Regions from separate parts of the Ruminococcus sp. RTP21484sp1_RTP21277st1_D2_RTP21277_210401 genome, predicted to be linked through region 2. Evidence: riboswitches for the same ligand, from Rfam matches in the RefSeq annotation. Region 2 holds a riboswitch; the other holds the start of a gene.
The links. Region 2 has a riboswitch for cyclic di-GMP ahead of AB5706_RS04300 (5'-nucleotidase C-terminal domain-containing protein). Riboswitches for the same ligand answer to the same signal wherever they lie in the genome.

Region 1 (6,121 bases), on a different contig from region 2:
CGTTTAATCACTGTGTTTCCTGCCTGTTGTCTATGAAATCCGTTTTTTATTCACCATACTGGCAATTGCTCTCTTTCAATTGCCGGATGACTTTATCCTGAAATAGTGATTATAAGCATCCAGCACATCCTTACGTCCTCTCACGCGAATGGGAACCCGTTCTCCATTTCGGAGTAAAAACTCCTCTTCTACATCTGTAATGTGATCCATATTTACCAGAAAGCTTTGGTGGCAACGCAAAAAACGGGGATCCTCTATCTTTTTCTCAAGATTCCCAAGTTTTTCCGCAGTTTCAAGCACCGAACCATCCAGCATATGTAAGGTTACTGTATGGCGGTCACTTTCCAGGTATAAAATTTCATCCACGAAAGGATAACGATACTGTCTTCTGCATTTCACTGAAATCCGCCTGCGAAGCTCAGACTTCAGCAGTCTGTTTAAAATTGCTGTGGTCTGCTTCTCTTCTGCAGGTTTCAGAAGATAGCCGGATGCTTCTACCTCATAACTTTCAAGCGCAAAATCAGGTGAAGCAGTCAGAAATACAATAGGCGCTTTTACTCCCAGGTCACGCAGCTTCCGTGCCGTGTCCATTCCATTCAGATCGCCCATATAAATATCAAGAAAAATCAGATCTGGCCATATATAGCCCTCTTCAATGTCTGCAAGGAGGCTCTCTCCAGATTCATATTCCTGGATCTGCGCCTCCCTGCCATTTGTCTGAAAGTACACCATCAACTGACGCTTCAGCACAAAACGCTCAACTTCCACGTCGTCACATATGGCAATTCTGTTTACCAAAGCTCTCCCAAAGCCTCCTTGTACTTGACTAGTTTATTATAACACAACGTTCCCTCTCGGGGAGAAATCTGCATAATCGTCACGTTTCAGAGCATAATCCTCAATTACCTGCACTCCCCACTTTGTGGGATCTTTCAAGGCTTGCAAAGATCCTTCACAACCTCTCCGGCAATGATCAGTCCTGCAACAGACGGCACAAATGCTACGCTTCCCGGAATATCACGACGCTCTGTACATTTGTGCTTGGCACCTGGCGGGCAGATACAGTGGGTTCTGCAGCTGATGGACATATCCTCTATCGGTCTTGTAGGGATTTCCTCGGAATAAACCACTTTCAGCTTACGGACGCCACGTTTCTTCAGTTCGCGGCGCATAACCTTGGCAAGAGGGCAGACCTTAGTCTTATAAATGTCCGCAACTTTAAACTGGCTTGCATCCAGTTTGTTTCCGGCACCCATAGAACTGATGATCGGAACCCCTTTCTCCTTCGCCTTCATGACAAGGGAGATTTTTGCAGTAACGGTATCTACTGCATCTACAATATAATCATATTCTTCAAATGGAAAATCGTCTGCATTCTCCGGCAGAAAAAAACACTTATGTGTCTCCACCTTCACGTCCGGATTGATTTCCAGCATACGCTCTTTCATAACATCCGTCTTGTATTTTCCCACTGTTTTTCGCGTTGCTATGATCTGGCGGTTCAGATTCGTAAGGCATACCTTATCGTCATCGATCAGGTCAAAAGCACCTACCCCGCTTCTCACCAACGCCTCACACACATATCCGCCAACACCGCCGATTCCAAATACTGCCACTCTGGCACCGGCAAGCTTCTTCATCCCCTCTTCTCCAAGAAGAAGCTGGGTTCTTGAAAACTGATTTAACATAAATTTTTCTCTCCTCAATGAAAGACAGGCAACAGACTTTCAAACAGACATTTCTCTTTCAATAAGAAAACTGCGGTCTGTTCTATCTTCACATAAAAAGCCTGGGAAGCTTATCCACCCAGACTTTTGTCCACATTACCTTTCGGAAATATTTTATAATGACTGTGTTTTTCTGTCAATTATTTTTTCGCCTACACATAAATAAATTACAGCGTTCCTGTTCACTCCGTTCGCAGTATCATTACAGCCATTTTTTCAAAACATCACTCAGCTTATTCATATCCAGCGGCTTTGCGATATGTCCGTTCATACCTGTATTTTTTGCCAGCTGTACATCTTCTGCAAAAGCATTGGCAGTCATGGCAACAATTGGCAGTTCTCCTTTTTCACCGGGGAGGCTTCTAATTGCTGCGGTTGCCTGATAACCATTCAGAACAGGCATTTGGATATCCATAAAAATAAGGTCATACCGGTCTTTTGGAGAAACCTCCACTTTTTCAACTGCAATTTTTCCATTTTCGGCTGTCTCAACTTCTGCCCCTGTCATCTGCAGGATTTCCACTGCAATTTCTCTGTTTAACTCATTATCCTCGACCAGCAGAATCCTTTTTCCTGTGTAATCTGCTTCTGACAGATTCTCCAGATAATTCCTTGCTGTTTTTTCTTTTTTGTCAGAAACAAACTGCCGCAGTGTAGCGGTCAGCCTGGAACGGAATAACGGTTTTGCAATAAAAGCATCTACACCTGCTGCCTTTGCATCTTCTTCAATCTCGCTGAACTCATAAGATGTCAGTACAATGATGGTAATCTCCTTCCCTATCCGTTTCCGAATCTGTCTGGCAGTTTCTATGCCATCCATATCCGGCATCTTCCAGTCCAAAATAACAGCAAAGTAATCATTTTTTAACTCATGACGTGCATAGCAGCGCTCAACGGCTTCTCTGCCGGAGAGGACCCATTCGCCTGTAATTCCAATCTCCTTCAATGTCGCAACTGTACTTTCACAGCATGTCTTATCATCATCCACAACCAGAACCGGCAAATTCATCAGATTTTCATCCTTTTCTTTCTCTTTTTCCTGAAGTTCAAGATAAATTGTTACCGTAATTTTAGTTCCCTTGTGTAAGGTGCTGTCCACTTTAATATTACCATTCATCAGATTTACAATATTTCTGCTGATTGCCATTCCCAGACCAGTTCCCTGAACTCTGGTTGTCCGATGGTCATCTGCGCGGCTGAAGGGATCAAACATGATTTTCTGGAATTCCGGCGACATACCGATTCCATTATCCTCAATCGTAAATTCATAGCATCCAAGCTCCGAAAATCCATTTGGCTTTTCCTCTATGGAAAAAGTAATATTCCCGCCATCCGGTGTATACTTGATCGCATTACTCATCAGATTCACAAATACCTGCTGAATCCTCAGACTGTCACCGCAGACATCCTCATGTTCAATATGATTAATGTGTATATCAAAATTATGTTTATGTTCATCAAGCACCGGTCGCGTAAGTGTAATAAGATTATCCACCAATTCTGACAGATTGAAATCTTCCTGTGCCAGTGTCATTTTTCCACTTTCAATACGTGCCATATCCAGCACTTCATTGATCAACCCAAGCAGATGACGGCTTGATTCTGTAATCTTGCTGAGACATTCAATAACTCTGTCCTGACTCTCAATATTTGCTCCGGCGATTGCTGTCAGACCCACAATGGCATTCATCGGTGTCCGGATATCATGGGACATATTGGAAAGGAATTCTGTTTTTGCACGATTTGCATTTTCTGCGGACCGGTAAGCCTCTTTCAGTGCCTGACGGGATTCAATCTCTGCTTTCTTCTCCTGTGTCACATCCATGGATGCCAGCAATACCTTTTCCAGCTTTCCATTCTTCCATTCCAAGGGAATATAAGAAGCGATTTTATAAGTCTTTTCATCCAGGCTGCAATACTCAAACTTATAAATATCATTTTCGCTTTTCAGATTTTCCCGGATATTTTCCGGGGCTATCAGAATATCTATAGCTTCCAACGGTTCCAGTGTCTTATACTTTTCAAGAACCTGCATCTGAAAATCATGATAGAAGCCCAGAGGTTTATATATCATCTGTCCATTCAGATTGTAGAATTCATATCTGTCATTTTCCAGATCACAGACAACAAAACGGTCAACCAGACGCACTATGCTCTGAATCAGCTGCTCCATGGAAGCATTATCCGCTGCCATCTGCAGATGCCGTGCGCTCTCTACCTTTGCCTCCGTAATATCCCGCAGAAAAATCATGGCATATTCTGAATCCTCTATCTCGCCACGTATGATCACATTACGGACCCATCGTTCTTCTCCCTTCAGAGTGATTCGGCACTCCAAAGACAATTCGGTTTCCAGACCCTTCAGTTTTTCCGCAATATAGCCACGATCATAAAAAGCAGATACTGCCTTCTTATCTGTTTCCACAACATAGGAATCCACAAAATGCCGGATCAGTTCATCCCATGTATGACTCTGTTCAAAAACAGTCATCAGGGACGGTTCAACCTTAAAGGTATCAAATGTGTTTGCTTCCAGGTTAACATAATATTCGCACAGATCTGTTTTCGTAAAGGCACGGTGGAAAGCTGCTGACTTTTGTGCCTGCATAATTTCTTTTTTTTCCGCATCAATATTAATAAAAATCCCGGCAATCCTGCTGGCAGAACCATCCAGCCGGCGTATTACTTCTGCTGATGCCCGAAACCACTGGTACTGATGATCCTTCATTCTCATACGGTACTCTACCTGGTATTTTACCTGATTCGTCTTATCCGCAATTGCCGCCTGAAGCTGCATCATTACTCTTTCTTTATCCTGTGGATGCAGAAGATCTGACCAGGATTCCAGTTTATTCGGAAAATCCAGAGTATCATGATAGCCAAGCATTTTTCGGAACTCATGGCTCCAGTTTGCATTCACAATCTCACTGTTTTCGTCACAGTCAAAATACCAGAAGCCGGAACAGATAGCCTCATTGATCAGTGCCAGATTTACATGATCCCAGTTGACCTGTACGGACATAATCCAGATCTGTCTGCCTGCTTCATCTGTCGCATCCTCTTTATAAAGCCGTACATTATTCACTGTACCGTCCGCTGTAAGGATCTGCGCTTCCCCGGCTCCGTGGATCTGCAAAAAACGGTCTCGATCCAATATACTTATATCCTTGCCGTAAAAAAAATTCTTCAATGAGCCTTTTGTCTGCTTCATAAAAGAATCGAACGTATGTCCTATACTATGTAGCAGCAGATTACTCACAGACAGAATAGACAGATTTTGGTCATAATATCCGGTCAACATACCTACCCCGCCATTATTTTCCAGTGTTTTCTGTATTGCCTGTGATAAATCCTGTGTTTGTCCAGGTACCGTCTTGTTTAAAGAATATATTTTATCCTCATAATTTTCCTTATATAACATTTTATAAAAACCCTCACTCTGTTTGATGCGTGTTTGAAAAAGGCTTTCTGCAAAATGTGGCGCGCAGATTGTAGGAATGCTTTTTCAACCACGCTCCAGAACATGCTCCGGCAAGTTCTCGTACATATTTTGGCATATAAAAAGGACACCTGACAAACATCCTGCCAGTGTCCCTGCTACATCTTTTTAAACTCACACATCCATATACATATAGTATAAAAGGTATCGGAATCGCTTCCGTTCTCACGTCTTTTCTATATATGGAAACAGCAGCAACCGGCTGACATGGTCAGACTTTCTGACTTTAGCCCCTTCTGGCTTTGCGTCCCTGCCTTTCAGCAAGTTTGCCTTTAAATAATTCCCATTTTTCATCAAAAATAAAATACCATGAAGTTTCCGATGCGTCAATAATATTTTGATAGAAAATCTGTGTTTATGAACCATTCGCAAAGTCGAAGATGTCTCGCACAATCGTTACTCTGTCTTTGTCATATTCCCCGAAGTTCTGAATCATGCAGCCACCACCAACAACTACATATAAACGCATCAGCTCCGGATTGTATTCCCGTTCTCTCAGCTTATGAAAAATTTCTCTTGTGTAATCACTGGCAGCCTTACGGATTACAGCCAAATACTTTTCTCCGATGTCTGCTGTCCCGGTACGGATCACCTGTTCAATCTATGGAATGTCCAGACGGATGTGGAATCTAAAAAAAACTTCACGCAACTGACCGCCCGATGACCACACCCTTGTTTCTGCTTCGCTGCGTACAGCTCGGAATCTCCAGCCGGGATCTGGATCTTCTTACGATTGGGATGGTGAACGACATGTACGCAGAAAGCAGCAATGATGAGTACAAAGGCTATGCGCAGATCGCTACGCAGATGGATTTTGATGCATTTTAGCAAATTTATGTGCCTTATATAATGACAGTGTATTGACATTAGACGCGCATTTGAGTATACTATACTT
Region 2 (6,121 bases):
CAGGACAAAACGGACTCTATTTTGAAGCTTATTGATAATATTGGAGAACTGGACGCGTGTATTTCCATTGCGTCTTTTCGGGAACTTCTTACGCTTTGGTGCAAACCTGAGTTTAAAAGCTGGGAAAGTGGTGTCACGCAGATTGAAATGGCTGTAGAAGATCTGTATCACCCACTGCTTCAGGAGGCAGTTGCCAATAGCTTTCAAGTAGCCGGAGGAACTTTGGTAACCGGTTCTAACGCATCCGGAAAATCTACATTCCTAAAAAATGTTGCAATGAACAGTATTCTTGCCCAGACGCTTGTTACCTGTACTTGTTCATCCTACCAGGCACCGTTTTTGAAAGTTATGACATCTATGGCATTGCGGGATGATATAGAGAGTGGAGAGAGCTATTTTATTGTAGAAATCAAGTCGCTGAAACGAATATTGGAAGAAAGTAAGAAAAGGGAGCCACTTTTATGTATTATTGATGAAGTGCTTCGAGGTACAAATACGGTTGAGAGGATTGCTGCTTCATCCAGAATTTTAAATGCACTTCGGCAAAAATGGGTGCTGCCTTTTGCAGCTACTCATGACATAGAACTGTCGTACATTTTGGATTCCCAGTATGAAAACTATCATTTTGAGGAAGACGTACAGGAAAAAGAGGTGGTATTTTCCTATGTCCTGAAAAATGGAAGAGCCACATCCCGAAATGCGATTCAGCTTTTGGATATGTTAGGTTATGACAAGGAAATTGTAGAGGATGCACGAAATGCGGCATTTAATTTTGAAAATAAAGGAATCTGGGATGCCTTATAAATTCAGCAGATCATGTCTGGAAACAGTAATGTCAATGCTGCGTGGACTTCGGAAGAAGGAGAACAGTTCGAGTATATGTATCGGCTGTTCTTTTTTTATTTTTAAGTGTTAAAGCGGTGAGGTTTTTCTTGTGTAAAGTGGAGCGATGGAGTATAATAAAATAGGTTTTTTGCAGAATTTTAAAAGCTATAATAAGAAAATCGGCAAAACAGACGAAAGTCTGTGACGCAAAGCTACAGGGCCTGTAAAATGGCAGCCAGTTGCATGAACTGATGTGCACTGTCTGTGAGACAGTGTTTTTTTACGGTGTTACTTCATAGATGTAACAATAATAATTTTATTTGAGAGAGAAAAATATGAAAATCAAAAAAGTACAAAGTGTATGTCTTATTTTGGCATGTGTGGCAGCAACAGGACTTATAGGGTGTGGGAAAACAGATGAAACATCAAAGAAACACGAAGCAATTACTTTTATGGCTCCTTATCTGGAGGTGGACAGCTTTATAGAAGAGGTGCATAAAACATATCCAGAGGTTAATCTCGAAGTAATCACGTATAGCGGGTCAAATACAACAACCTATCTACAGAATATGTTAGAGGCAGATGATCTTCCGGATATCTGCACACAGACTTTTTATAAGCCAGATGTGGTGGATGTCAGTGATAAGATGATTGATCTCTCCGGATACGATTTTACAGATAATTATGTGGAATCACGTCTGAAAGAGGTATCCGATGAGGGTGCACTTTATATGCTTCCATCTTTGTACAACTGTTATGGAATCACTTATAATAAAACACTGCTTGAGCAACATGGCTGGAAGCTGCCAACATCTTTTACAGAGCTTGAAGAACTTGCAGGCAAAGCAAAAGAAGCAGGAGTTACGTTATGTATGGCACAGATTCAGTATCCGGGTTCTGCCTTCCAGTATATATGTAATATTGCGGATGCGGGATTCCTTGGTACCTTGTCTGGAAAGCAGTGGCAGAAAGATTACCTGTCAGGAAAGGCAAATGTCAGTGACACGGAAGGCATGATGGACAGCATGGAATATATCCAAAAATGGAAAGACATCGGTATGTTTGACAGCAGCAACAGTGATCCGATAGATGATAGTAAAACAAGAGAAGCTTTTATAAAGGGAAACGCACTGTTTCTATTGGGACCACAGAATGGCATTATGGACTCAGAAGATACAACGGACAAATTTGGTCTGATGCCATACCTGTCTGAAGATGGAAGCCAGAATGTATTTATTTTAAATGTAAACCGTTTTTACGGATTGAATAAAAAGTTGGAAAATAATCCGGAGAAACTTGAAGATGCATTAAAAGTCATGAAGGTGCTGTCTACGGTAGAAGGAACCAGTGCCCTGTATCCGGAGAGCACATTAAAAGCAGGACTACTTCCTTTTAAAGATGCAAAGGCGGATGATACCTACTATGCAGATATTTCGGATTTTATCAATGCAGGGAATACGACACCGTTTATTTATTCTGGATGGGAAAATACGATTGTAACTACCGGAACCAAAATGCTGGAATTCATGCAGGATAAGGCATCAATAAAGGATGTAGCAGATCAGCTGGATGAGGATCAGGACAGCGTGGTAAATAATCAGCCGGAAGTGTTCACAACAGCTACAGAGGAAATCTCACAGGAAAGCTGTGCAAAGCTGGTGGGCAGATGCTTTGCCGAGGCGACCGGAAGTGACATTGCTCTTATATCCCTTGGAACATGGATCAGTGGAAATGGCACTAACCAGAACAATGGTGGCGTGAGCGGAAAACTGTATGCAAAGAATATTACAGACTATGACATCTGTACCATTCTTCCGACAGGCTGGTCACAGACAATCCAGACGGTCAGATTAACAGGAAAACAGATTCAGGATTTATATAAAGAAGGATATGATGCAGCCGGTACAGGAAACAATTATCCTTATGTGCTGGTAAGTCCGATGGAGCTGGAAGATGAGAAGACTTATCAGGTTGCAATTTCCGGAATCAGTGAAAAACTGGCATCAGAAACAGAAGTGACAGACAGTGGTATTGTAGGTATGGATGCGGCAAAAGAATTTTTTGGGCAATTTAAGACTTTAAGTGAAGCAGACGCTGAATGGAAATAAGCGGAGGGAAAGGATGCAGAAGACAAAGAGTTATCGGAACTTAATATTGTGTTGCTGTATAGCTGGTATAGCGATGCTTCTTGCATTTTTTTTCCTGTATCAGACTTATATCCGGGATATCATCTATGAGGAACGGTTAAACCAGATGGAAGAGATTACCCATCAGATGTTTCAGAATCTGGAGGATGTGATTGATTCCCACTGGGACCGGGTAACGGAAGAATGCAATTATCTGAGAGATGCAAACATACAGACTACAGATGAACTCTGCAGACATATGAAAAAGAAATATGAATTATCAGCATATGCAGATCATAAGATCATGTTGGTGGCAGTGGATTCACAGGGCAGATATTATACAGAAGACGGATACATAGGACTTTTTCGTGATCTGGATTATTTTGAAGACAAACCCGAACAGATCAGTTTTGTTTTTGATTCTATGACAGATAACCAGTCAGAGATGGTGTTTTTGCAACGTTTGCCAGAAGCAATAGAACTTCAAAATGGAGAAGAGAAAACTACAATCTCTTATTTTGGAATTTCCCAGGATATGGAACAGCTGAATCCTTATTTTAGCTGTGATGCATATAACGGAAACAACAGTGTGTATGTACTGGATGATAATGGATTTAAACTGTTTAACAGCAATCAGGTGGAATTAATTAAAGGGCATAATGTATTTTCGGTTTTACAGAATATGAAATACCTTCACAATTCTTCTTTTGATAAAACAAAAGTGGAACTGGAAGAAAAAGGCTGTAGTTATTCTAATGCAATACTGGATGGTACTGAATATTTTTATGCATTAAAAAGACTGGAAAATGCGGAATGGACACTTATCTTTCTGGTTCCGGCAGAGTATGTTGCTACAAATACATTAAAACTTGTGAATTTTGTTATGGTATTTATCGTTATCTTTACGGTTATCGTAGCTGTCTGCGTTATGCTGGGAATTTCTTTTGTTATGCGTAGAAACCAGCAGGAAGCGATCCGTGCGGAGCGGGAAAATAATGCGAAGCTGGAAACAGTAAATACAGAATTACGGCAGGCAAAACAGGCGGCAGAGGAAGCTTTTCAGGTGGCACAGGAAGCGAACAGATCCAAAAGCAGTTTTCTTGCCAACATGTCTCACGATATTCGTACTCCTATGAATGCGATCATTGGTATTACGTCATTGATCAGATATGATGCCGGAGATAAAGGAAAGGTAATAGAGTATGCGGATAAAATTGACACTTCATCACAGCATCTGTTGGGGATCATTAATGATGTTCTGGACATGAGTAAGATTGAAGCTGGCAAAACGGTTTTCAAATATTCTGACTTTTCTATTGTGGATTTTATACAGGAACTTGACACGATATTTCATTCTCAAATATATGAAAAGAAGCAGACCTTTACAATTGCAAAAGAAAATATCCGGCATGAGTGGGTGAATGGGGATCGCGTCCATTTAATGCAGATTTTCAGCAACCTGCTGTCTAATGCAATAAAATATACACAGGAAGGCGGAAAAATTCAGTTTCTGGCAGAGGAATGTGAATCAAATTCATCTGTTTATGCAAAGTACCGCTTTTGGGTCAGCGATAATGGCATGGGAATGTCAGCAGATTTCAAAAATACAATTTTTGATGCGTTTACCCGTGCAGAAAATTCCATGACGAATAAGATACAGGGAACCGGACTTGGAATGGCGATTACCAGGAACCTGGTTGAGGCGATGGGAGGAACCATCGATGTGGAGAGTGAACTGGGGCTGGGAAGCTGTTTTGAGGTTCTCATAGATTTGAAAATTGCAGAGGACAGAACAACTGCTCTGGCGGCACAAGAAGAAACAGATGAGCAGGATGGAAATATCCTGCAGGGAATGAGATTCCTGTGTGCAGAAGACAATGAGCTGAACGCAGAGATCCTGACGGAACTGTTAAAGATTGAAGGTGCGGAATGTACCATCTGTGAAAATGGTGAAGAGATTTTGAAAGCATTTGAACAGTCTGCTCCAGGGGATTATGACATGATCCTGATGGATGTGCAGATGCCTGTTATGAATGGCTATGAGGCAACAAAGGCAATCCGCAGAAGCTCCCATGAACTGGCAAAGACGATTCCGATCATTGCCATGACCGCCAATGCATTTTCAGAGGATATCCAGCATTCACTGGCAGCTGGTATGAATGCACATGTTTCAAAACCGGTTGAGATGAAAATACTGGAAAAGACGATCAGAAGCATAAAATCCGGCGGGGGGGGGCACCGAACCGCAGGTCATTGAACAGTAACAAATGGCAGGGAATCAGATATAAAAAATACGAGAAGGATAATTAGGATAGACAGAAAATGAAAGGAAAAAAAGTGATTGCAGGCATTCTGCTTGCGGGAATTTTAGCAGTTACCCTGGCAGGGTGTAAAAACACAGATAACACGAAAGAAGAAACAGAAAAGCCTGTTATTACCCTCGGAAGCGATAACTATCCACCATACAATTATCTGAATGAGGATGGTGTACCGACTGGCATAGATGTAGAACTGGCTACAGAAGCTTTCAAAAGAATGGGATATCAGGTGGAGGTTGTCCAGATCAACTGGGAAGATAAAAAAGAACTGGTGGAGAGCGGAGAGATTGACTGTATCATGGGCTGCTTTTCTATGGAAGGACGTCTTGATGATTACCGCTGGGCAGGACCGTACATAGCAAGCCGTCAGGTGGTCGCTGTAAATGAGAACAGTGATATCTATAAATTGAGCGACCTGGAGGGAAAGAATCTGGCTGTTCAGTCCACAACCAAACCGGAAAGTATTTTTCTGAACCGGACAGATGATAGAATCCCCAAACTGGCAAATCTGATCAGTCTTGGACACCGGGAGCTGATTTATACGTTTCTGGGAAAAGGATATGTAGATGCAGTTGCCGCACATGAGGAATCGATTGTCCAGTATATGAAGGATTATGACGCAAGCTTCCGTATCCTGGAAGAACCTTTAATGCTCACTGGAATAGGTGTCGCTTTTGCAAAAGATGATGACAGGGGAATCTGTGAGCAGATGAGCCAGACTCTGGAAGAAATGCGTCAGGATGGTACATCCCTGAAAATTATTGAAAAATATCTGGATGATCCCCAGAAGTATCTGGAGGTGGATGATCTTGGATATTAAGAGAAGTAAAAAAGAAAAACGAATCCAGCGGC

Region 1: linked by a shared signal. The riboswitch ahead of AB5706_RS19220 (hybrid sensor histidine kinase/response regulator) and the one ahead of AB5706_RS04300 (5'-nucleotidase C-terminal domain-containing protein) in region 2 are both predicted to bind cyclic di-GMP.

What each region holds. Positions count from the first base shown of each region.
Region 1 covers NZ_JBCOMJ010000035.1:38,565-44,685, forward strand. The annotation lists gene AB5706_RS19205 (DUF6783 domain-containing protein) at 1-101, shown strand, start outside; gene AB5706_RS19210 (LytR/AlgR family response regulator transcription factor) at 76-798, opposite strand; gene AB5706_RS19215 (tRNA threonylcarbamoyladenosine dehydratase) at 933-1,688, opposite strand; gene AB5706_RS19220 (hybrid sensor histidine kinase/response regulator) at 1,930-5,148, opposite strand; partial or broken gene AB5706_RS19225 (DUF6783 domain-containing protein) at 5,204-5,338, shown strand; cyclic di-GMP riboswitch class I at 5,417-5,507, opposite strand; gene AB5706_RS19230 (hypothetical protein) at 5,582-5,779, opposite strand; gene AB5706_RS19235 (hypothetical protein) at 5,887-6,054, shown strand.
Region 2 covers NZ_JBCOMJ010000004.1:74,923-81,043, reverse strand. The annotation lists gene AB5706_RS04305 (MutS-related protein) at 1-804, shown strand, start outside; cyclic di-GMP riboswitch class I at 997-1,072, shown strand; gene AB5706_RS04300 (5'-nucleotidase C-terminal domain-containing protein) at 1,161-2,933, shown strand; gene AB5706_RS04295 (ATP-binding protein) at 2,947-5,208, shown strand; gene AB5706_RS04290 (substrate-binding periplasmic protein) at 5,274-6,089, shown strand; gene AB5706_RS04285 (ATP-binding protein) at 6,073-6,121, shown strand, end outside.